DNA from 3 places in the Desulfosporosinus sp. Sb-LF genome. Region 2 is predicted to be linked to each of the others. Evidence: riboswitches for the same ligand, from Rfam matches in the RefSeq annotation. Region 2 holds a riboswitch; each other region holds the start of a gene.
The links. Region 2 has a riboswitch for S-adenosylmethionine ahead of E4K68_RS08720 (homocysteine synthase). Riboswitches for the same ligand answer to the same signal wherever they lie in the genome.
Positions count from the first base shown of each region.

Region 1: it holds a riboswitch for S-adenosylmethionine, as region 2 does, so the genes downstream of both, E4K68_RS05840 (methionine ABC transporter ATP-binding protein) here and E4K68_RS08720 (homocysteine synthase) in region 2, are expected to answer to the same signal.
Region 3: it holds a riboswitch for S-adenosylmethionine, as region 2 does, so the genes downstream of both, E4K68_RS09265 (homocysteine biosynthesis protein) here and E4K68_RS08720 (homocysteine synthase) in region 2, are expected to answer to the same signal.

Region 1 covers NZ_SPQR01000003.1:250,476-257,390, forward strand. The annotation lists gene hisG (ATP phosphoribosyltransferase) at 1-233, opposite strand, end outside; gene E4K68_RS05820 (type I restriction-modification system subunit M N-terminal domain-containing protein) at 606-1,088, opposite strand; gene E4K68_RS05825 (6-phosphofructokinase) at 1,164-2,243, opposite strand; gene hisZ (ATP phosphoribosyltransferase regulatory subunit) at 2,584-3,735, opposite strand; gene E4K68_RS05835 (YerC/YecD family TrpR-related protein) at 3,756-4,067, opposite strand; SAM riboswitch class I at 4,238-4,336, shown strand; gene E4K68_RS05840 (methionine ABC transporter ATP-binding protein) at 4,426-5,451, shown strand; gene E4K68_RS05845 (methionine ABC transporter permease) at 5,459-6,130, shown strand; gene E4K68_RS05850 (MetQ/NlpA family ABC transporter substrate-binding protein) at 6,200-6,915, shown strand, end outside.
Region 2 covers NZ_SPQR01000005.1:97,794-104,708, reverse strand. The annotation lists gene cooS (anaerobic carbon-monoxide dehydrogenase catalytic subunit) at 1-1,048, shown strand, start outside; gene metA (homoserine O-succinyltransferase) at 1,186-2,109, opposite strand; gene E4K68_RS08720 (homocysteine synthase) at 2,191-3,483, opposite strand; SAM riboswitch class I at 3,626-3,732, opposite strand; gene E4K68_RS08715 (DUF190 domain-containing protein) at 3,871-4,215, opposite strand; gene crcB (fluoride efflux transporter CrcB) at 4,245-4,619, opposite strand; gene E4K68_RS08705 (selenium metabolism-associated LysR family transcriptional regulator) at 4,842-5,732, shown strand; gene E4K68_RS08700 (C4-dicarboxylate ABC transporter) at 5,907-6,915, opposite strand, start outside.
Region 3 covers NZ_SPQR01000005.1:231,349-238,263, reverse strand. The annotation lists gene E4K68_RS09290 (hypothetical protein) at 1-512, shown strand, start outside; gene E4K68_RS09285 (N-acetylmuramoyl-L-alanine amidase) at 627-1,442, shown strand; gene E4K68_RS09275 (ammonium transporter) at 1,606-2,868, shown strand; gene E4K68_RS09270 (P-II family nitrogen regulator) at 2,865-3,203, opposite strand; gene E4K68_RS21405 (hypothetical protein) at 3,579-3,704, opposite strand; SAM riboswitch class I at 4,146-4,276, shown strand; gene E4K68_RS09265 (homocysteine biosynthesis protein) at 4,461-5,657, shown strand; gene E4K68_RS09260 (NIL domain-containing protein) at 5,662-6,063, shown strand; gene E4K68_RS09255 (UPF0280 family protein) at 6,064-6,810, shown strand.

The DNA of each region.
Region 1 (6,915 bases), on a different contig from region 2:
AAGGTGTCCTTACCAACAAACCCAAGATCTGCTGCTCCATACTCAACGTACGTCGGGATATCCGTAGGACGGCATATAATCAGTTTAACCTTACTATCTGGAAGATCGAAGAAGAGCTTTCTCGAATCTTCATCCACATGACTACATTCAATTCCAATACGGCTCAACAATTGGATAGAGTCAATCAACAACTTTCCTTTGGGCAACGCAATCGTTAAAAAATCCCGTTCCATGAGGCATCCCCTTTCTATATCCCATAAAACTAAAGCTTATAATAAATTAGTTGCTTCAGTTATTCTATCGCTTTACTTAGTTAAAGTGCTAATATATTAGTATTATAACAACGTACGTCTGCCCTGGCAACCCCTATTTTTAATTAATCATCAATCACTATGATTCTACGCCCATCTCCCACTGGAATCGGTCATCTTTCTTTAGCACTACTGGAATCAACAATTGCAAGTCTAAAAATTAAAAACCTATCCTTCCTGATTGGGACGGACAGGCTCTCCAGATAAGTACATTAATTTTACCATACATTTAGCCAATACAAAAAAGAGACAGGCCCAATAATTCGGCTTGTCTCTTCTCGTTATGTACTTTGATCAAAAATCCAAGTTATCATCCGACAACTTTAAACTTTCAAAATCCTGTATCAACCCAACTAGATCAGCATTCGATATATACTTATTTCCATTTTCAGTAGTCTTATTAAAGTCGATGGTTCTTAGTACCCCTAGGCAACCCCGATTAATATCGTCAATCTCCGCAAAGGCCTTCATTAGGTATGATCCCAAGTCTTCCTCTTCTTGTTTGACTCTATCCCAGCGGGCCATTTTAGGTACAAAGAATCGATAAAACTCTCTCTTTTCTAATTCCTCTTCTATTTGACTCTGAGATAAACCCTTGGTCGTGAGCTTATTACGCCTAGCCTCACGTTCGAGCTTAAACCTGTCATTTAAACGCTTTAAATAAAGAATTGAAATAACATATTCCTTAAATTCCGCAGCTTCCCTGTTACCACGCAAAGAATCACAGGTTTCATCAAGGAAACTCTCAAGCTGAGCTAGGGATAGTTTTTCACTCATTGTTCATTCTCCTTAATTTCACATAGATTGTTCCCTGTTTACTTCGTCGAAGGTTGCCCCAATTCCTTCCAAGAATCAATCTCCCATTTCAATTCCAAGAGTGCGTGCTGCTAACAGTAAGGGATCTGTTAAAGGCACTTGTTTAAGCTTATCGACCGCTTCATGTATGGGTACCCGCACTATATCCCTACCCCGAAGAGCTACCATAACTCCAAATTCCTCCTCAAGTGCAGCATCCACCGCAGCTGTACCATAACGAGTAGAAAGCACCCGATCGTACGCATTAGGGGAACCTCCACGTTGAAGATGTCCGAGCACCGTCACTCGTGTTTCCATGCCATAGTGTTCTTCAAGATCGTTAGCTAATTTAGTACCAATACCTCCTAATTTGAGGGGGTCGCATCGCTCAGAAACCACACGTTCAACCACCATCTCGCCACCCAAAGGCTTAGCGCCTTCAGCTACAACAATAATACTAAATTTCTTTCCTTGCTTTGCCCGTTGCTGGATAGATAAAGCGACCCGATTTATATTATAAGATATTTCCGGAATCAAGATAGCATCTGCACCACCAGCGACACCTGCATACAAAGCTATCCATCCGGCATAGCGCCCCATTACCTCTAGAATCATGACCCTATGATGGGATTCTGCGGTTGTATGTAAACGATCCAAGGCTTCCTGAGCTGTATCTACCGCTGTTTGAAAACCGAAGGTTTGATCAGTAGCCATCAAATCATTATCGATCGTTTTCGGAATTCCGATTACAGAAAGCCCCTTGTTCACGAACTCAAGGGCGATTTTCAAACTCCCGTCCCCGCCAATTGCTAACAAGGCATCCACACCGCGCTCTTTTAAATTTCGTATAACATCATCAGAACGGTCGATTGTTTGAGTGACTCCATTGAGTTTCGTCACATAAGCAAACGGATTATCACGATTCGTTGTTCCCAGAATCGTCCCACCCCGAGGTAAAATACCCGAAACATCCCTCAAACCAAGAGACAAGAAATCCCCTTCTACCGCACCACGAAAACCATCTCGAATTCCGAGCACCTCAATACCATATTGGTGCGCACTTTTTGCAACCGCTCGAATCACCGCATTAAGCCCAGGGCAATCCCCACCACCCGTAAGAACCGCAAGTTTACGCATTTTTCCACTCCTTTTCTCGTATTAGTAGAAAATGAAAACCTTATATCTATTCCATTAAATTACTTTATCAACCTCCACTCTAGAGAAATCTTCAATTATCTAACGTTCCTAGAATCGCTCACCTAGATCGTCTATCCAATGCTAACATAGGAAGTTTCGAATATAAAACATGTTCAAAGCGCCGAAAGACAAAGACATCTCCAAACGTGGCAGGAAGCAACAGAACCGTCCACGCTTCCTCGTCGTTTTGGCCCTTCCCACATGTGTTCTCCAGCGCTTTTCCAAGCGACTTTGCGTTATAAACGCAAATATCGTCATATCCCCTCGTCTTAATCCCCGTCTACCCGACATAATCACACTGACCAATATTCTTCCGCGATGCTATTTTCTGGGCTTCATCGTTTCCGATTGTTCCTAAGGCCATTTCAACCCGTTTTCCCTCAGCCCTTAAGGCCTGACAGCGGCGAATGATCTGCTCATCATTAGAACCATAGACCAAGACATCAGCCCCCTTCACGGCTGGAAGTGGGAAAAGTTCTAAAAGATTTCCAAGGTGTATTGCGAACCCGGTTGCCGGCTGCGGAACGCCAAAATCGGCGTATAATGCATCATAGCGCCCTCCCTCGACCACTGGGAAACCCATTCCATGAACATACCCTTCAAAAACCGCCCCAGTATAATAGGAAAAACCACGCAGAATTCCTAAATCAAGAGACACATTCTCTTGAACTCCAAACTCTTTCAAATGCCCATAAATCCGTCTTAAACGTTCGACTGCTTCCCGAATAGCAGGTCTCTCACTCCACTCGAGAACTTCGTCTAGGATTTCTTCTCCTCCGTGAAAATGGGGTAAACGAAGCAATAGCTCCTGAACTCGTTCATTTAACCCGCTTTGCCTTACCCAACTTTCCACACCAACCATGTCTTTACGAGCCAACGCATCTTCCAGCTCGGCTCGTATCCCCTCATCGACCCCTGCTTCCAGCATGAGTCCCGAAAAGATCCCCATATGACCGAGATTAAATTGATAGTTTTTCAAACCCAAACCTGCAATCGCCTCTACAGCGAGAGCGATCACCTCTGCATCAGCTAGTTCTTGGTCGGAACCGACGAGTTCTACGCCGACTTGGCGAAACTCCCGATGTCTAACTGAGGTATTTCGATAGACATCAGCACCATAGCATAGACGTATTGGAAAATCTCCGCCTCGCATTCGGGTGCTGACAAGTCTCGCGATCGGGATGGTCAGCTCTGGGCGCAACGCTAAAATACGCCCTTCACGGTCAAAGAACTTATATAACGAATCCACTTGCTCAACATCAGGTTGGACACAGGCAGTAAATTCAAGGGTAGGAGTCAACACCTTCTGATAAGACCACTGCCGAAAAAGCGTAAGAATTTCTTCTTCTAAACGTTCTTGCACAGCGATTTCCTCAGGTAGTAAATCACGCATGCCCTCAGGAATACGTTGTCCTAAATTCGTTCTTAGCACAATAATTACCTTCTCTCTTGTCAGTTTTCTTCAATTCTTTGTTCTTGTAAACGTCGTAAAATTAATTGATATCCGTCGGCTCCAAAATTCAAACAACGCTTCACACGGCTAATCGTAGCTGTACTTACTCCTGTTACTTCCCCAATCGCCGTATAAGTCTCATTCCTTTGGAGCATCTTGGCAACTTCTAGCCGCTGGGCCAAAGCCTTTATTTCTGCGACCGTTGCTATATCTTCAAAGAACCGATAACACTCTTCTTTGCTTTTAAGCAATAAAACGGCTTCGCATAAGGCATCCGTTAACGGATTCTGTAGACGCTCATCGCTAGACATGGGATTACCCTCCTCTGACAGCATTGCTTTCTTCCTTTAATCTATTAAAGGACAGCTCCATTGTCAAGCTTTTTCAATGTATAATTTTCCTCTTGCAAAACTCTAACTCCCTGTGCTAGAATACAAATATCGATTAGCAATTGGCTTAACACATTTAAAACTTTATAGAACTCTTATTCAGAGAGGTGGAGGGACTGGCCCGATGAAACCCGGCAACCGGCATTAAGCACGGTGCTAAATCCTGCAGAGAAAAATCTGAGAGATAAGAGGAAAACCGAATGGTCACTCCGCGGGTTTTCTTCGCGGAGTTTTTTGTTGTGTTTAGAACGTTGCGACCTAAGACAAAGGAGGACCGTCCTTGATCCAGATTAAACAACTCATGAAAACTTACTCATCCCGTGCAGGAACGGTTATCGCCCTTGACAATGTTTCCCTACACATACCACAAGGTGCCATCTACGGCATTATTGGACTAAGTGGTGCCGGAAAGAGTACACTTGTGCGCTGCTTGAACCTACTTGAAAAACCCACGAGCGGTCAAATCGTCGTTGCTGGCCAAGACCTGACTAAACTTTCCGGTAAGTCACTCCGTCAAGCTCGTCAGAATATTGGGATGATATTCCAACACTTTTATCTCCTTCAATCAAGGACTGTAGCAGAAAATATTGCCTTTCCTTTGGAAATAGCCAAACTACCCAAGAAGGAAATCACAGCGCGTGTCGAGGAATTACTCCGCCTTGTCGGCCTCGAAGAGAAAGCTACTGCTTATCCTGCTCAATTAAGTGGTGGACAGAAACAGCGGGTGGGCATTGCCCGGGCGCTTGCCACAAAGCCTAAAGTCCTCTTGTGCGATGAAGCGACATCTGCTCTTGACCCACAGACCACCCTTTCTATTCTAAACCTTCTTCGCGATATTAACCAAAAGCTAAGCTTGACCATTGTTATGATCACTCATGAAATGAAAGTGGTCAAAGAAATATGTAGTGACGTTGCAGTAATTCATGCAGCTCAAATCGTTGAATACGGCCCGGTCGAGTCTGTCTTCATACAACCTCAGTCTGATATCGCTCGAGAATTTATTGCAACCGTTTTCCCAAATGAACTTCCGGCAGACCTTCTAAGAGACTTTTCAACCCACCAAGACTCTGAAATCATCCGGATTCAATTCCTCGGGTCACGAGCCTCAGATCCGATTATCACCGATTTACTGCGAACCTGCGACGTAAGAGCGAATATTCTTTATGGAAGTATTGACCATTTGAGATCCACACTTTTTGGCACCCTAACCTTAGAACTACAAGGAAACCCCGAACAGCTTGGACAAGCACATCAATACTTAGCATCTCGCGAATTAAAAGTGGAGGTGATCCAACGTGCCCTTTGATCCAGCTATGCTTCTCCAAGCCTCTTTTTGGAGTGATTTATCCCAACTCGTTTCTCCTGCGGTCGCTGAAACCCTCTACATGGTCATTGTTTCAACGATACTCGCCTACATTATAGGACTCCCTTTAGGTGTCATCTTGGTTGTTACCTCTACCGGCCATATAGCACCCAACCCTTGGGTAGAACGGATCTTAGGAACCGCTATTAATATATTACGTTCCGCTCCATTCATCATCTTGTTAGTGGCCTTCATCCCATTGACTCGATCTCTCGTCGGCACGTCTATTGGCACCACTGCAGCCATTGTCCCTCTCGTCATCTCAGCGGCCCCTTTCGTGGCACGTGTAGTAGAAAGTTCCCTCAAAGAAGTCCCCTATGGCGTGATCGAGGCTGCCTTATCCATGGGAGCATCACCCCTACAAATTATCCAAAAGGTCCTTCTCCCTGAAGCAAAAGCTTCCTTGATCTTAGGCATTACCATCACGACGATTAGTGTCATCGGTTATACTGCCATGGCTGGTGCCGTTGGTGGGGGAGGGTTAGGAGACCTTGCCATTCAATACGGCTACAACCGTTTCCGGACCGATATTATGATTGTGACCGTCATCATTCTGGTCGTGATCGTTCAGAGCTTACAATCTCTGGGTAATGCGCTCGCACGTAAGCTTTCTCATTATTAAATGATTAATATAGATATTAAATAGTACCTAAACGCTAAAAAGAAACTAAACAATTAGGAGGAGAAAAACATGTTCAAATTCAAAACCCATCGTTATTTCGCATTATCACTCGTCATCTTGGCTTCTCTCTCTCTCGGCCTTACCGGATGCGGCAGTACGTCAAACACCTCAAAAGCTACATCAGATACAACTGCTAAAACCGTCCTTAAAGTGGGCGCTACCCCAGTTCCTCATGCGGAAATTTTAGAATACATTAAACCAGCCTTGGCTAAAGAAGGCATTGACCTAAAAATCGTGAGCTACACCGATTATGTTCGTCCTAACTTAGACTTGGATACAGGAGATATCGATGCCAACTTCTTCCAGCATACACCTTACCTTGATTCTTTCAACAAAGATCATAACCTAAAGCTTGCCTCGATTGCCAAAGTCCACATCGAGCCAATGGGTGTCTACTCTAAGAAAATCACTAAACTAGACGACTTAAAAACTGGAGATACTCTTGCTGTTCCCAATGATCCTTCCAATAACGGTCGTGCCTTAGCCTTACTAGCCAAAGCCGGTCTCATCCAATTGAAAGACGGAGTAGGGATCAAAGGAACCGTTAATGATATCACAGGAAACCCTAAGCAACTCAAAATCACCCCGATCGATGCCCCTCAGCTTCCTCGCGTAATCCAAGATCCCAAAATTGCAGGTGCAGTGATCAACACAAACTACGCTCTGGAAGGTGGACTCAATCCACTCAAGGATTCCCTCTTTACTGAAGACAAAGACTCACCTTA
Region 2 (6,915 bases):
AGCAGCTGGGGCTAAAGGCCTTAGAGTAGTCGGTTCTATTGAAACGGGACAAGAGTTGCTTCAAAGATTTGAAGTAGATGATGTGTTCGTTGGTTTAATGGGAAATTGGCTAAGTATAGAGCCCCTTCTGGCGACTGGCACAGTGGATGTCATGGCGATGGAAGAAAACTGTTCGCCACCCGCTATTGACATGTATGCCGAGAAATATCAAATAACGTTGGTTAGCGTTAGCACGATTATCGGGGTTCCAGGACTTCAGCATAAGATGCCCTACCATCCGGGTGAAATCGAAGGAGTGGTAGAACAGCTCTTCAATTTAGGCATTGAAAACTTCAAGAAACGGCATGGAAAAATTACTGCTCAGGTTCCAAGAATCACCCAAAAGGCGATTGCGGGATTTTCCACAGAAGCCGTTCTGGGAGCACTGGGCAATAAACTAGACCCGCTTGTTGATGTCATTGCTTCTGGAAAGATTAAAGGGATTGTCGCTTTAGCGAACTGTTCCACCTTGAGAAATGGCCCTCAGGATTGGAACACGGTAAACCTTACGAAAGAACTTATTAAGAAGGATATCTTGGTTGTAGCTGGTGGCTGCGGAAACCATGCGTTAGAAGTGGCGGGGCTTTGTAACCTCGATGCCATTAATATGGCAGGCAAGGGTTTAGCAGAAGTATGCGGAGCCTTGAAGATTCCGCCTGTCTTAAGTTTTGGCACATGTACGGATACTGGCAGAATCTCCATGCTCGTAACAGCCTTGGCGGATCATCTGGATGTGGATATTCCTCAATTGCCGATTGCTGTAACCGCACCCGAATGGATGGAGCAAAAGGCCACGATCGATGGAGTTTTCGCTGTAGCTTATGGAGCATACACTCATTTATCTCCGACCCCCTTTGTAACTGGTGCGCCTCAACTGGTCAAGCTATTAACTCAAGATGTGGAAGGATTGACTGGCGGGAAGGTCGCACTCGGCGATGATCCTGTTCAAGTTGCTAATGATATTGAAGCCCATATCATGCTCAAAAGGAAGGGCTTAGGACTCAGCTGATACTTCGAGTTGATTAGCCATAAAAAAGGTGGATAGATTATTAGCAATCTATCCACCTTTTTTGGCGCTGTGCTCGGCATTGCGATGTTTTCAGGGAAGCAAGAGAACCGTCCCCTTGCTTTATCCTTGCTTCACTTTTAACGGCCGCCTAAGTCGTAGGGAGTCTCTTGATAGACGTAGTAATTCAACCAGTTTTGAAAGAGTAGGTTAGTATGAGAACGCCACTTGTGGATAGGGGTTTGAGTGGGGTCATTGTTCGGAAAATAGTCTTTCGGAAGAGCAATAAAAAGCCCTTTGGCAATGTCTCGGTCATATTCCTCTTTTAAGGTTAAGGTATCATATTCTGAATGCCCTGTTACGAATACTTGACGGCCGTCTTTAGACACCACAATGTAAATTCCTGCCTCGTCAGACTCCGATAAAATCTCTAATTCAGAGTGCTTATCAAGGTCGCGGCGCTTAATTTCTGTATGACGTGAGTGGGGGACATAGAATTCATCGTCAAAACCACGGAGGAGTTGCATGCCGTTTAAGCCTCGTTTATTCACATCGTGTTTAAAAATACCGAACATTTTTTCAGCGAGAGGATATTTGGGGATGCCGTAATGATGATATAGCCCAGCTTGAGCACCCCAACAGATGTGTAAAGTAGAGGTTACATGAGTTTTTGTCCAGTCCATGATGGCCTGAAATTCTTTCCAATAGGTGATTCCCTCGAAGTCTAGGTGTTCTACGGGTGCCCCAGTGATAATCATCCCGTCAAACTTTTGGCCCTTAATGTCATCAAAACTTTTATAGAAGGAATCCATGTGTTCCTGGGCCGTATTTTTAGAAAGATGGCTTTCAATATGCAAGAGCACAATGTCGACTTGCAAGGGAGAGTTTCCTAGCAGTCGCAAAAGCTGTGTTTCGGTTGTTTCTTTGCGCGGCATTAGATTGAGGATCACGATTTTCAAAGGACGTATATCCTGGTGAAAGGCGCGCTCTTCTCCCATTACAAAGATGTTTTCTTGACTTAGTATTTCCATAGCGGGTAAATGTTCAGGAATTTTAATTGGCATGAATAACCCCCCTTTTGTCGATGCACGTTGCAAGCACTTTCTCGACACCATTTTCATACATCACATATTGCCTCTGGTTTTTTAGCTTTTCTGACTGGCCAGTAGGGCTTGATCCAAATCATATAGAAGATCGTTGATCGATTCTAAGCCTATGGAGAGGCGGATCATATCGGGCGATATACCTGCAGCGCGCTGAGATTCTTCATTTAGCTGTTGATGGGTTGTGCTTGAAGGATGTATGACGAGGGATTTAGCATCCCCGACATTCGCCAGGTGAGAAAATAACTTTAGACTGTTAATGAACTTTTCTCCTTCAATAAGTCCGCCTTTGACACCAAAGGTAAAGATTGCGCCCGCACCTCTAGGTAGGTACTTTTTAGCTAGTGTATGATACGAGCTCTTTGCTAGGCCCGGATAGTTAACCCAAGTGACGAACTCATGCTGGTCGAGAAATTCTGCTACCTTTTGGGCGTTTTCGATATGGCGTTCCATGCGTAAGGGAAGCGTTTCTAACCCTTGCAAAAACAAGAAAGAATTGAACGGGGAGAGTGCTGCCCCAGTATCGCGTAGGAGGGATACTCTTGCTTTGGTGATATAGGAAGCATTGCCGCAGGCTTCAGTATAGACAATGCCATGGTAGCTGGGATCAGGTTGGCTGAGTTCTGGGAATTTGCCATTGCTCCAGTCGAACTTTCCAGAATCAATAATGATCCCGCCGATAGAAGTACCATGCCCACCAATGAATTTAGTGGCAGAATGAACGACAACATCGGCTCCGTGTTCAATAGGTCGACATAAGTAGGGTGACGCAAATGTATTGTCTACTATGAGAGGGAGTCCGTTTTCGTGAGCGATACGGGCAATTTCCTCGAGATCGGCAACATTAATTTGAGGATTCCCGATGGTTTCGGTATACAGGGCTTTTGTTTTGTCCGTGATTTTGGATCGGAATTCTTCAGGTTTGTCGCCATCGACAAAGTGAACTTTGATGCCGAGCTTTGCAAATGTATAGGCGAACAAAGTGTACGTGCCGCCATAAAGGGAGCTCGAGGCGACAATTTCGTCCCCAGCCTGAGCGATGTTTAAAATAGCATACGTGATAGCAGCTTGCCCTGACGCGGTAGCGAGTGCTCCGACGCCCCCTTCAAGAAGTGCTATGCGTTGTTCAAAGACGTCTTGTGTGGGATTCATGATCCGGCTATAAATATTGCCAGGCTCTTTTAGGGCAAATAGATTGGCGGCATGGTCGGTGTCGTTGAATACAAAGGAGGACGTCTGGTAGATTGGGACGGCACGGGAATTGGTTGCGGAATCAGGGCTTTGACCTCCATGTAAGGAAATAGTTTCGAAACCTAGTTGACGTTCTTCAGTCATGATAATTCCTCCTAAATAAAGTTTACCTTGGGTACCCATCCAATGTTAAGTTTTGGAGGGGGAGAGTGCAATTATGCGGGTTTTAGATAAATGAAAAACGGCTACTTCAAGAGAAGTGGCCGTTATGTTATTTAACGCGCTACTCTCATCTCTCAGAACCTACGGTTCTGTTGGAATTAGCACCATATAGCTTTCGCTATCGGTTGCCGGGCATCATTGGGCCAGTCCCTCCGCCACTCTTGATAAGAGAAATAAATATTCAATTTTGCTAGTTGGAATATAGTCACTATAAAACAAATCGGGGCCTAAGTCAAGCTCGATATTTGAACTTCTTGGTTCTAAGTCCCGCGATCGAATAGCGCATATCTCTGGGTCGTTTAGCTAAATTTAAGAGGGAGTAATTCCATCGAGAGAGCTTCCTTTATGAACTTCGATGTTAACCGTGTACACCAATCCTTTGGGGACCAGCTTAGATACTTCTGGTACGATAGAATTAATTTTTTCTTCTGTATCGACAATCTCCAAAATGATGGGTAAGTCTGAGGACAACTCTAATAGTCGGGCAGAACGCAAAATTTTATCTTCGCCATAGCCCTCAATTCCCCTCAAGACGGTGACACCGATGATCCCTTGTTCTTTTAGCCAATGAACTAAATATTGGTATAGTGGCTTGTTTTTGTGTCGTTCGTTTTCGCCAACGTAGACTTTAAGTAACTTTGCCTTGCCGACCATACACTCGTCCTCCTTTAGAATTTGATTTCTTAGAGTAATCGAGCTAAACCTACGCCAAAGGCCACGCCGGTGAACCCTACGATAACGCTAAGTATGGTGTATAAACCTGCCGTAAAGAAACTCCCACCTTCCAGTAAGGAAATCACTTCAAAACCGAATGTAGAAAACGTCGTATAAGCCCCTAAGAAACCGACACCGATTCCCAGGCGCCAAAGGGGGCTGATGGTTAATCGTTCAATGAATAAGATATTTAAGAACCCTAAGAGAAAGGCGCCGCTTATATTGATCAGAAATGTGTGTAAGGGGAATCCTTGGTTCCACTTATTCGAAATCCACACCCCGAGTCCATAACGAGACAGGGCTCCAAGCGCGCCGCCAAGGGCAATGACAATTACGTTTTGCATCACGTTACCCCTTTATCTGGAAATTTCCCAGTATCTTTAAAAATGGAAAAGTCTTGATTTTCTTATCATAATACATACGATGAATGGACACAACAAGTAGGTATATGTTCAATTGGGTATTTGCATAATTCACTTAATGTAATTTGTGAAATCTTAAAATCGGTGGTATAGTTTTTCTTTGATCTTAATCTATTGTAAGCTCATAAATTTGAGGTGTATTGTATGATCGCTGATCCCTTGAAAATCTTTGTGACTGTAGTCGAGCATAAGAATTTCTCTCGTGCTGCAGAAGAACTTTATTTGTCCCAGCCTAGTGTTAGTTTGCAAATTCGTAATTTAGAAAATGAACTTGGCACAAAACTCATTAATCGTTCGCCAAAACACCTGGAACTCACTCAATCGGGTGAGATTTTTTACGGATATGCCAAGCAGATATTGCATTTGCATGATAAGGCCAAACAGGAAATCGACCAGCTGACAAATGTCGTTACAGGGGCCCTAAAAGTCGGGGCAAGCTATACTATTGGGGAGTATATATTACCCTTTGTCTTAGCTGAGTTTGCGGCTCAATTTCCGAATGTGGACATTGAAGCATCCATCGCTAATACCGAAGAGATGATCCAAGCAGTTCGGGCAAACCACTTGGACCTTGCCTTGGTGGAAGGGGAGGTTAATTATTCGGACCTTGATATCCGCCCCATTATGGAGGATGAGATTATTTTAGTGGTGCCTAACCAACATGCCTTGGCTAGACTTCCTGTCGTTACAGCAGAGCATCTTCAGGACCAAGTATGGATTCTCAGAGAAGGCGGTTCTGGGACTCGCGCCTTCAGCGACAAGCTTATCAAAGATTGGGGAATCAACGTCAAAAAAACTTATATCTTTGGCAGTGGTCAGGCCGTAAAGCAGGCCGTCATGGCCGGTCTGGGGATTGCCCTTGTTTCATCTTGGATCGTACGCAAAGAATTGAACGCGCAAGAACTGACGGAGATCAAGATACAGGGTAAGCGATTAACACGTTCTTTCTCGTTAATCAACCCCAAGAATCATGAAATGTCCAAGGCAATGGAAGTTTTCACGGAGCAACTTTTCTCTCATGACTTACTTACTTAGTTTAGAATCAGTCATATGGCGGGTGGCTAGTTGAAAATGGCTTGCGTCTTGAAAAGTGAATGAATACTTAAACGGAATAAATGGCAAAAGAACTGATTACCCTTCGTGGAGAATCGGCTCTTTTGCCATTTGTATCATAAAACGATGTTATTGAGACTGTAAGGTTTTTCTGATTCATCCAACCGTGAATGGATTACCATGTGCCGAGTTGCCCAAACGTCTGTCATCAGCTTTTTGTGAAACCAGATGTAGACGTGGAGATCGCCAATGCAGTAATGAACCATCACACACGCCAATCATAGTTTTGGTAAAGACAAGGCTAAAGAGCCCTGCCAAAACAACAAACTGTATCAATCCGGCGATGGCAAAGAATGAATGCCCTATGAGATGGTTCAAGGCGTAGGTCCCAGTGGTAAAACTACCGAGTGGGAAGACGTAACCCCACCAGCCAAGGCTGTAGGGGATTTTGCTCTTTTTGTCGGTAAGATGCAGCAGAGAGTAAAGGCTGGCAATGATGATCCACCAGATACCCACTCCCCACATGGAAACGGCGAAGATGATACCTAGCGCGTGAAATCCGGAGTTCCATGCACCAAAGATGGGCTGAGTGACAAGGGGAAGGGTGCTAAAAATAGTCATGGTCATTCCAATGGGTCCGATTTCGATCCAAACGCTCGGGGCAAACCCTCCAGCGATTTTACCTCCATAAACAAGCCTAGAATAATATAGACTACTGATCATTATAAATAGGAAAAAGGTCATGCCGAACATAGCCAAAATGAGGATGGAAAAGGAAAACTGCCAAGTTAAGGAATTCCAATAGGGGATGAGATTAGCACCGGTGGCTGCGGCCACGATGGGGGGGACCACTGGAATAAGCCAGCTAGCATGGGTTTCATCAAGGGAGACTTGGTGGGAAACAAAGAGCAAATAGGGTACTGTAACGATGGTAAACAGGGAAATAACGACACCACAAAGCCAGATGCTTTTACTGATCAAGATGGCGGTTGTTGGAGTAAAGAGATGTGTCCCGATCACAAGGTAGTCATTCCCAATCACATTGATGCCCATCGCCAAGGCACCATAAAAAAGAATCTTGTTCGGATCAGAAAAATCCCTTAGAGCTTCGTCAGTGTGGCGGATCCAACGCCACAACCATAAGCCAAGAGCTGTTGCAAAGGCT
Region 3 (6,915 bases), 130 kb from region 2:
ATTATGACAATTCTAAAGCTAGTTGTAACAACCCCGAAAATCCTGGGGGGGTCGGGACAAAGAGTGGTGTTGATTCCAGTCGATGTAGTGCCCATTCCGAGAATTGCATGCTAAACGGTGGAGTACCTAAGGGAAAATGCGGTTATTATGACTATGCTAAAATCATTTGTAACAACCCCAAAAATTATGTCGGCATTGGAACAAAAAGCGGTGTTGAGCCAAGTCGCTGTAATGGCTATTCAGAGAAATGTGTCATAAACGGTGGGGTTCTTAAAGGAAAATGCGTGTATTTCGATCGCACTAGAGTTGTCTGTAATAACCCTAATAATCCTGCGGGGATTGATACTAAAAAAGGGGTTGACATCAGCCGCTGCAATGGCTATTCTCAGAATTGCTACATTCATAAAATAAAGAAACTAGAAGACTTAGAGGCGTGCCCATATTGCAGAAATTCTCTTGATGTCATGGCAAAAAAACAAGCGCGCTGCCTAAACTGTGGAAAATACTTATAAACTTAAACAGAATGTCTAATACAAAAAGAACGTGAAAGTGGTTCAAACCATTTTCACGTTCTTTTGTCACTTTGTCCGATCACTTTGAATAACATAGAAGAAGGAGGGGTTGAGGTGAAGGTATGCCTAGATCCTGGTCATGGTGGATATGACTCAGGAGCCGTCGGTTACGGATTGCAAGAAAAGGACATAACACTGGATATTTGTCTAAAACTAAAACCGTTACTTGAGTACAATGGTATAAGCACCAACCTCACACGCGATGGAGACTATGCACCTGGCCATTTGGAAGGAAATCTTAATGGTGAACTCCTGGCCCGTGTGGATATTGCCGAGAAGAACCAGGTAGACTTGTTTGTGGCGGTTCATGTAAATTCGGGTGGGGGGACAGGGGAAGAGATCTTAGTCATGGGTTTAGGCGGACGTGCGGAAACAGCAGCAAACAAGGTTTTGACTTACCTAGTTCAAACCGGGGCATGGTTGAATCGCGGAGTAAAAGTACAGAATGTTTTGGTGCTTAAGGAAACAAGCATGCCCGCAATTTTAACCGAAAATGGGTTTATTGATAATATGGATGATGCAGTGAAGTTAAAGGATCCGAGTTTTCGACTTGCACTGGCGGTTGCGCATGCTAGAGGAATCTGTGATTATTTTGGAGTACAATATAGGGTAGGAGGAAACGATGTGTTAGAAGTTGCCGTGCTATTATTTAGCAAAGAAGACTATTGGTGCGGGGCGGATGTCGCTGCTAAGAATGGTAACTGTGCTATATTTGTACGACCTTTGGATCAATCAGTGCCGAAGGAAGCTATGACTGCCAAAATGTTAATCGTTATTGGTGGACCAACGACAAAGCATCCTAGCGAAATTTTACTCTCCGGGACGAACAAATACGATACTGCAGCAGCGGTTGCTAAATATCTAGTCTAATGGAGAATCTTTGTGTATACTGTATAACAGTAGAAAGATCTAGACACTTTTAATCAAGGAAGCTATAATAAAAATACTTGCAGCGATCGAAGAGCAAAGAGGCTCTAAAAGGCGTTTTCATAAACGCCTTTTAGAGCCTCTTTTTTTTAAAGGAGGGAAAATGATGACGAGTTTAAACACTGGAGACATTTCATTCGTATTCATATGTACCATCTTAGTTTTTTTGATGACTCCTGGATTGGCATTATTCTACGGAGGAATGGTGAGAAAACGTAACGTTCTTTCCATCATGATGCAAAGTTATGCTGCCTTAGGATTAGTCACAGTAATTTGGGTCTTATTCGGATACTCTTTAGCCTTCGGACCAGATCACGGTCATCTAATAGGCAGCCTTGATTGGGCGGGTCTTAGAGGGGTTGGTCTTTTGCCTAACCCGGATTATGCACCGACAATTCCACATTTGTTGTTCTTTTTGTTTCAACTGATGTTCGCAATTATTACACCAGCAGTTATAAGCGGATCAACGGCTGAAAGACTACGGTTCCCAGCATTTATATTGTTTGTGTTCTTATGGAGTACATTCGTATACATACCACTAGCACATTGGGTTTGGGGAGTGGGCGGTTGGCTGCGTAATCTTGGTGTCTTGGACTTCGCAGGTGGTACGGTTGTGGAAATGGCTTCTGGAGTATCAGGGTTGGTAGCCGCGTTAATTATAGGAAAAAGATTAAAAGTAGGATATGAGTGGAATATTCCTCATCATATGCCGAACGTCCTTTTCGGTGGAGGGTTATTGTGGTTTGGTTGGTTCGGCTTTAACGCAGGAGGTGCCATGGGAGCCAATGGGGTGGCAGTGCTGGCCCTGGCTACAACCCAAATAGCGGGGGCAGCAGGCATGATCGGGTGGGCTCTTGTCGAATGGCTTCACCGGCGCCAGGTCACCGTTTTTGGAGCGGTCAGTGGAATTATTGCGGCACTCGTAGCAATCACGCCTGCAGCAGGGTACGTTTCAACGGGTAGTTCGCTATTCATTGGATTTATCGCGGGTGGAATATGTTATCTAGCTGTGAGTTTCTTGAAAGTTAAGCTGGGTTATGATGATGCTTTGGACGTTTTCGGAATCCACGGTATTGGAGGTACTTGGGGCACCATTGCAACGGGTATTTTTGCTGATCTGAGTGTTAATCCTCAGGGTAAAAATGGTTTAATGAATGGTGGAGGAATTGAACCAGTCTTAATCCAACTCCTAGCAGTGGCTGTTACCTATTTATTTACTGGGATTATGACGTTGCTAGTATTAAAGGGCATAGCAATATTTACTCCTCTTCGGGCAACCGATGATGAGCAAGTCAACGGATTAGATTTAACACAGCATCGAGAAAATGCTTATCCCGATTTTGAATTTAGTGAGGGAGTTTCCATTTAAATCGCATCGTCGCCGTGTTCGCCTGTTCGAATACGGATCGTATCCGCTACATCAAAGACAAAAATTTTACCATCCCCAAATTCCCCCGTTTTAGAGGTATTAACAATCGTGGCGATGACTTCATCGGCTTTTTTAGTAGGAATGACAACCTCGAGTTTTATCTTGGGCAAAAGTTTCGATACGATTTCTTGACCACGGTAAATTTGAGTGTGACCTTTCTGTTTTCCGAAACCCATAACATTAGAGATCGTCATCCCGTTTACTCCAATATTCGACAGAGCGTCCTTTACATCATTCAGTTTCTCTGGCCTAATAATAGCTTCAATTTTTTTCATGGTTACCACCTTTAAGTTTATTACTTGAGTGTTAATTGCTAACAAGTTACAATTAACAAATGAAAAAACATTTAGTGAAATTGACACCTTTTCATCCTCTTAGAATAATAGGCGCGTCTTGAATTAAGTATAATTATAGTCATTATACCAGAAAGTTTCCTTCTATAGAATCCTTTCAAACGAAAAGCCGGGCTTATGCCCGGCTTTGAGGTGTTTTCTTCTTGAAGGGGGAATTTTTCCCTCTGTCTGGTTTTCCTGTCTGTGCTTTATCGGTCGTTCTATTTGACATTTAAAATACCTCCTTTGAAGCCTTAAACTAGGTTTCCCTATGCCGAGATATTAATGCACTAAGAAAAGGGATTGTCGTTGTTTAGTCTATCCTTTGTATGTTGTTTCCTTATCTCGACCATAGTCCGTTCGTCCGTCTTGGTCAGCCTGATGATTACATGGCATTACTTCACGTTTAGGAAATGGTCGTTTACTCGGTTCGCGTGGCTCCAATGGTATCCCTCCCTTTAAATGTTGCAACACATTTAGAATACCCTTAAATGTAAAAGGTTATGATTTCTTCGTTTAAAAAGAAAGAAACCCCCGCGTCCGGAGGTTTAATTTTTGCGCTAATGTCTATAATTTCTTTTAGATAACTTGTACAATACAAATTTAGCACGAAATGAGAAGAGATTCAATGCCCACTTTTTGGGATATAATGAATCTTCAATTTCCACAAATTTTCAGTTGAAGGTTCACGTAAGTGAACAATATTAGTGGGAATAGTGTGAAAACATTGGTGATAAAAGAGTGAAACTTAAATTAAATAAGGTCAAGCAATGATTTAAGCATTAATAACTTGGTTAGTAGTTTATCTGTATTAATATACGCAAATTTGTATTGACATGATATAATACAAATGTTAGACTCAGCGTATGAATTGAATAAGGTATACTCTTATCCGGAGTGGTGGAGGGACTAGCCCAATGAAACCCGGCAACCCGCTTTGTATGTTGTAATATTTATGGCTTGCGCAAAGCATGGTGCTAATTCTTGCAGAAGAGGATTCTTCTGGCAGATGAGAGGAGTGTCGATGATGTAATTTAAGACCTCTTCTATCTTGGAAGGGGTCTTTTTCTATTATCAAACTCAATATCAATCGACAAACAACAATTTCGGTGGGTCCCTTCTCGCTGTCCTTGGCTACAGGGACACTTGGCCTTCTCACGGCTAACGCATAAAGGTAACAAATCTGGAGGTGGAGATAACATGGGTGTTGAAAAGACGTACTCGGAGATCAATGCCAAGATTAAAGCAGGTCATGCCGTTGTTGTGACGGCAGAAGAACTGATCGCTCTGGTAGAGGAAAAAGGTCTCTCCAAAGCAGCTCAAGAAGTAGATGTGGTAACGACTGGAACCTTTGCACCAATGTGTTCGTCGGGTGCCTTTCTAAGTTTTGGACATACGACGCCCCGTATGAAGATGCAGAAAGTTTGGCTGAATGGAGTCTCAGCTTATGCGGGTATAGCAGCTGTTGATGCATATATTGGTGCGGCTGAAATACAGGAAGATGACCCGTTAAACAGTAACTATCCTGGCGAATTTCGCTATGGCGGGGGGCATGTTATCCAAGATCTCGTCGCCCGTAAACCCGTCAAACTAAAAGCAGTGGCTTATGGAACAGACTGTTACCCGCGCCGAAATCTAGAAACCACTATTTCATTGGATGATATTAATGAAGCGATTCTTTTTAATCCCCGGAACGCCTATCAGAATTACAACTGTGCGGTGAACCTGACTGATCGGGTAATTTATACTTATATGGGCATGCTTAAACCTCATATGGAAAATGCCAACTTTTCAACATCGGGTGAGCTGAGCCCACTTTTGAAGGATCCTCATTTCAAGACAATTGGAGTGGGCACGAAGATTTTCCTCGGGGGCGGAGTCGGGTATGTCGCTTGGAACGGCACACAACATTTTCCGTCGATGATCGATGTCGATGGCAAGGAACTTGGCAGTTCAGGAGGAACCCTCGCTGTCACGGGGGATTTGAAGCAGATGAGCCCAAGGTGGCTGGTAGGTACTAGTTATCTGGGATATGGCGCAACACTCAGTGTTGGGATTGGAGTTCCCATTCCTATTCTCAATGAAGAAATCGCCAGGTATGCAGCTAAGAGAGATGACGAATTATTCGCCCCTGTTGTCGATTATGGCGCAGCGTATCCTTCGTTTACACCAGGCAACCTAGGGTATGTCAGTTACGCAGAACTCAAAAGTGGCAAGATTCGGGTGAATGGCAAGGAGATCACCACGGCGCCCTTGTCAAGTATGCCCCGAGCCCGGGAGATCGCCTCAACGTTAAAGGACTGGATTCAAAAAGGTGAATTTTTATTGACCGAACCCGTTAAAACCCTCCCCTCACCCTCTGATGGCATCGTAGCCCACAGTATAAAGGAGGCCTGATTCAATGTCGCCGAAGAGAATTGTTTTGCGTTTTGGGACAGATATCTCGGTGAAACCGATTGTATATCGTTTGGTTAAAGACTACGATTTGGTGGTTAATATTGTGAAAGCAGACGTTAACCCTCAAAAAGAAGGAACGATGATTTTGGAGGTCACTGGAGATCAAAGTGAAGAAGGACTAAACTATTTGCGTAATCTGGGGGTCTCCGTACAGGATCTCAAACAAGAAATTGTGCGAAATGAAGAAAAGTGTGTCATGTGCGGTGCATGCACTGGGCTTTGCCCGACCGGAGCCTTATATATGGAACGCCCATCTATGGAAGTCCGCTTTGATGGAGACCAATGCATTGTTTGTCGCCTTTGTACGAAAGTTTGCCCGATGCGGGCCATGGAGGTTCATTTGTAATTGGATTTTACGGAACGTATTTACCGGCAACAGCATCGCCAGGCGGATCTGGTGCATTTTCAACTGGCAGTGCAAGAAACTGACCTGGACATCGGGGTTCGCAAAGACCGGTTTTCAGCTCAACTTGTGAAGTGGGTAGAAGAGACGATTCAGGCCTGCCGAAGGCCTCTTGAAGACTATGTTCAGAGGGATCCCGGTTTCCTGAACGCTCTAATCCCATACTCTGTTTTGCCAGATGCTCCTTTAATGGTTCAAACTATGGCGGAAGCCGGGCGACTTGCAGGTGTGGGACCGATGGCTGCGGTTGCAGGGGCCGTGGCAGAGTGGGTCGGGAAAGCGATTGCCAAACGCTCCAAGGACGTGATTGTGGAAAACGGTGGGGATATCTTCTTGCGTACGAGTTGTATTCGTAAAGTCGGGATTTTTGCAGGAAATTCGCCCCTGTCTAATCGGGTGGCTCTTGAGATCCGGCCGGATCAAACCCCGCTGGGAATTTGTACTTCGTCTGGAAAAGTGGGTCATTCGTTGAGCTTTGGCTTAGCCGACGCTGTTGTTGTACTGTCCCCCTCGGTCGCTTTGGCAGATGCGGTAGCAACGGCATGTGGGAACCTTGTTCAGACAATGGATGATTTAGAACGAGCCCTTGAATTTGCCTCGGAAATCAAGGGGATAACGGGTGTATTGATCATTAACGACGATCGGTTGGCTGTTCGAGGAAATGTAAAATTAACTCCAATGACTTCATAAGCATAATGATAAATTGTTGCATTTATCCGAAAGCAAAACAAGAGCCTTCCACTACTTTCACGCATGAAAGTGGTGGAAGGCTCTTGACGTTTTAAAGCATTAGTA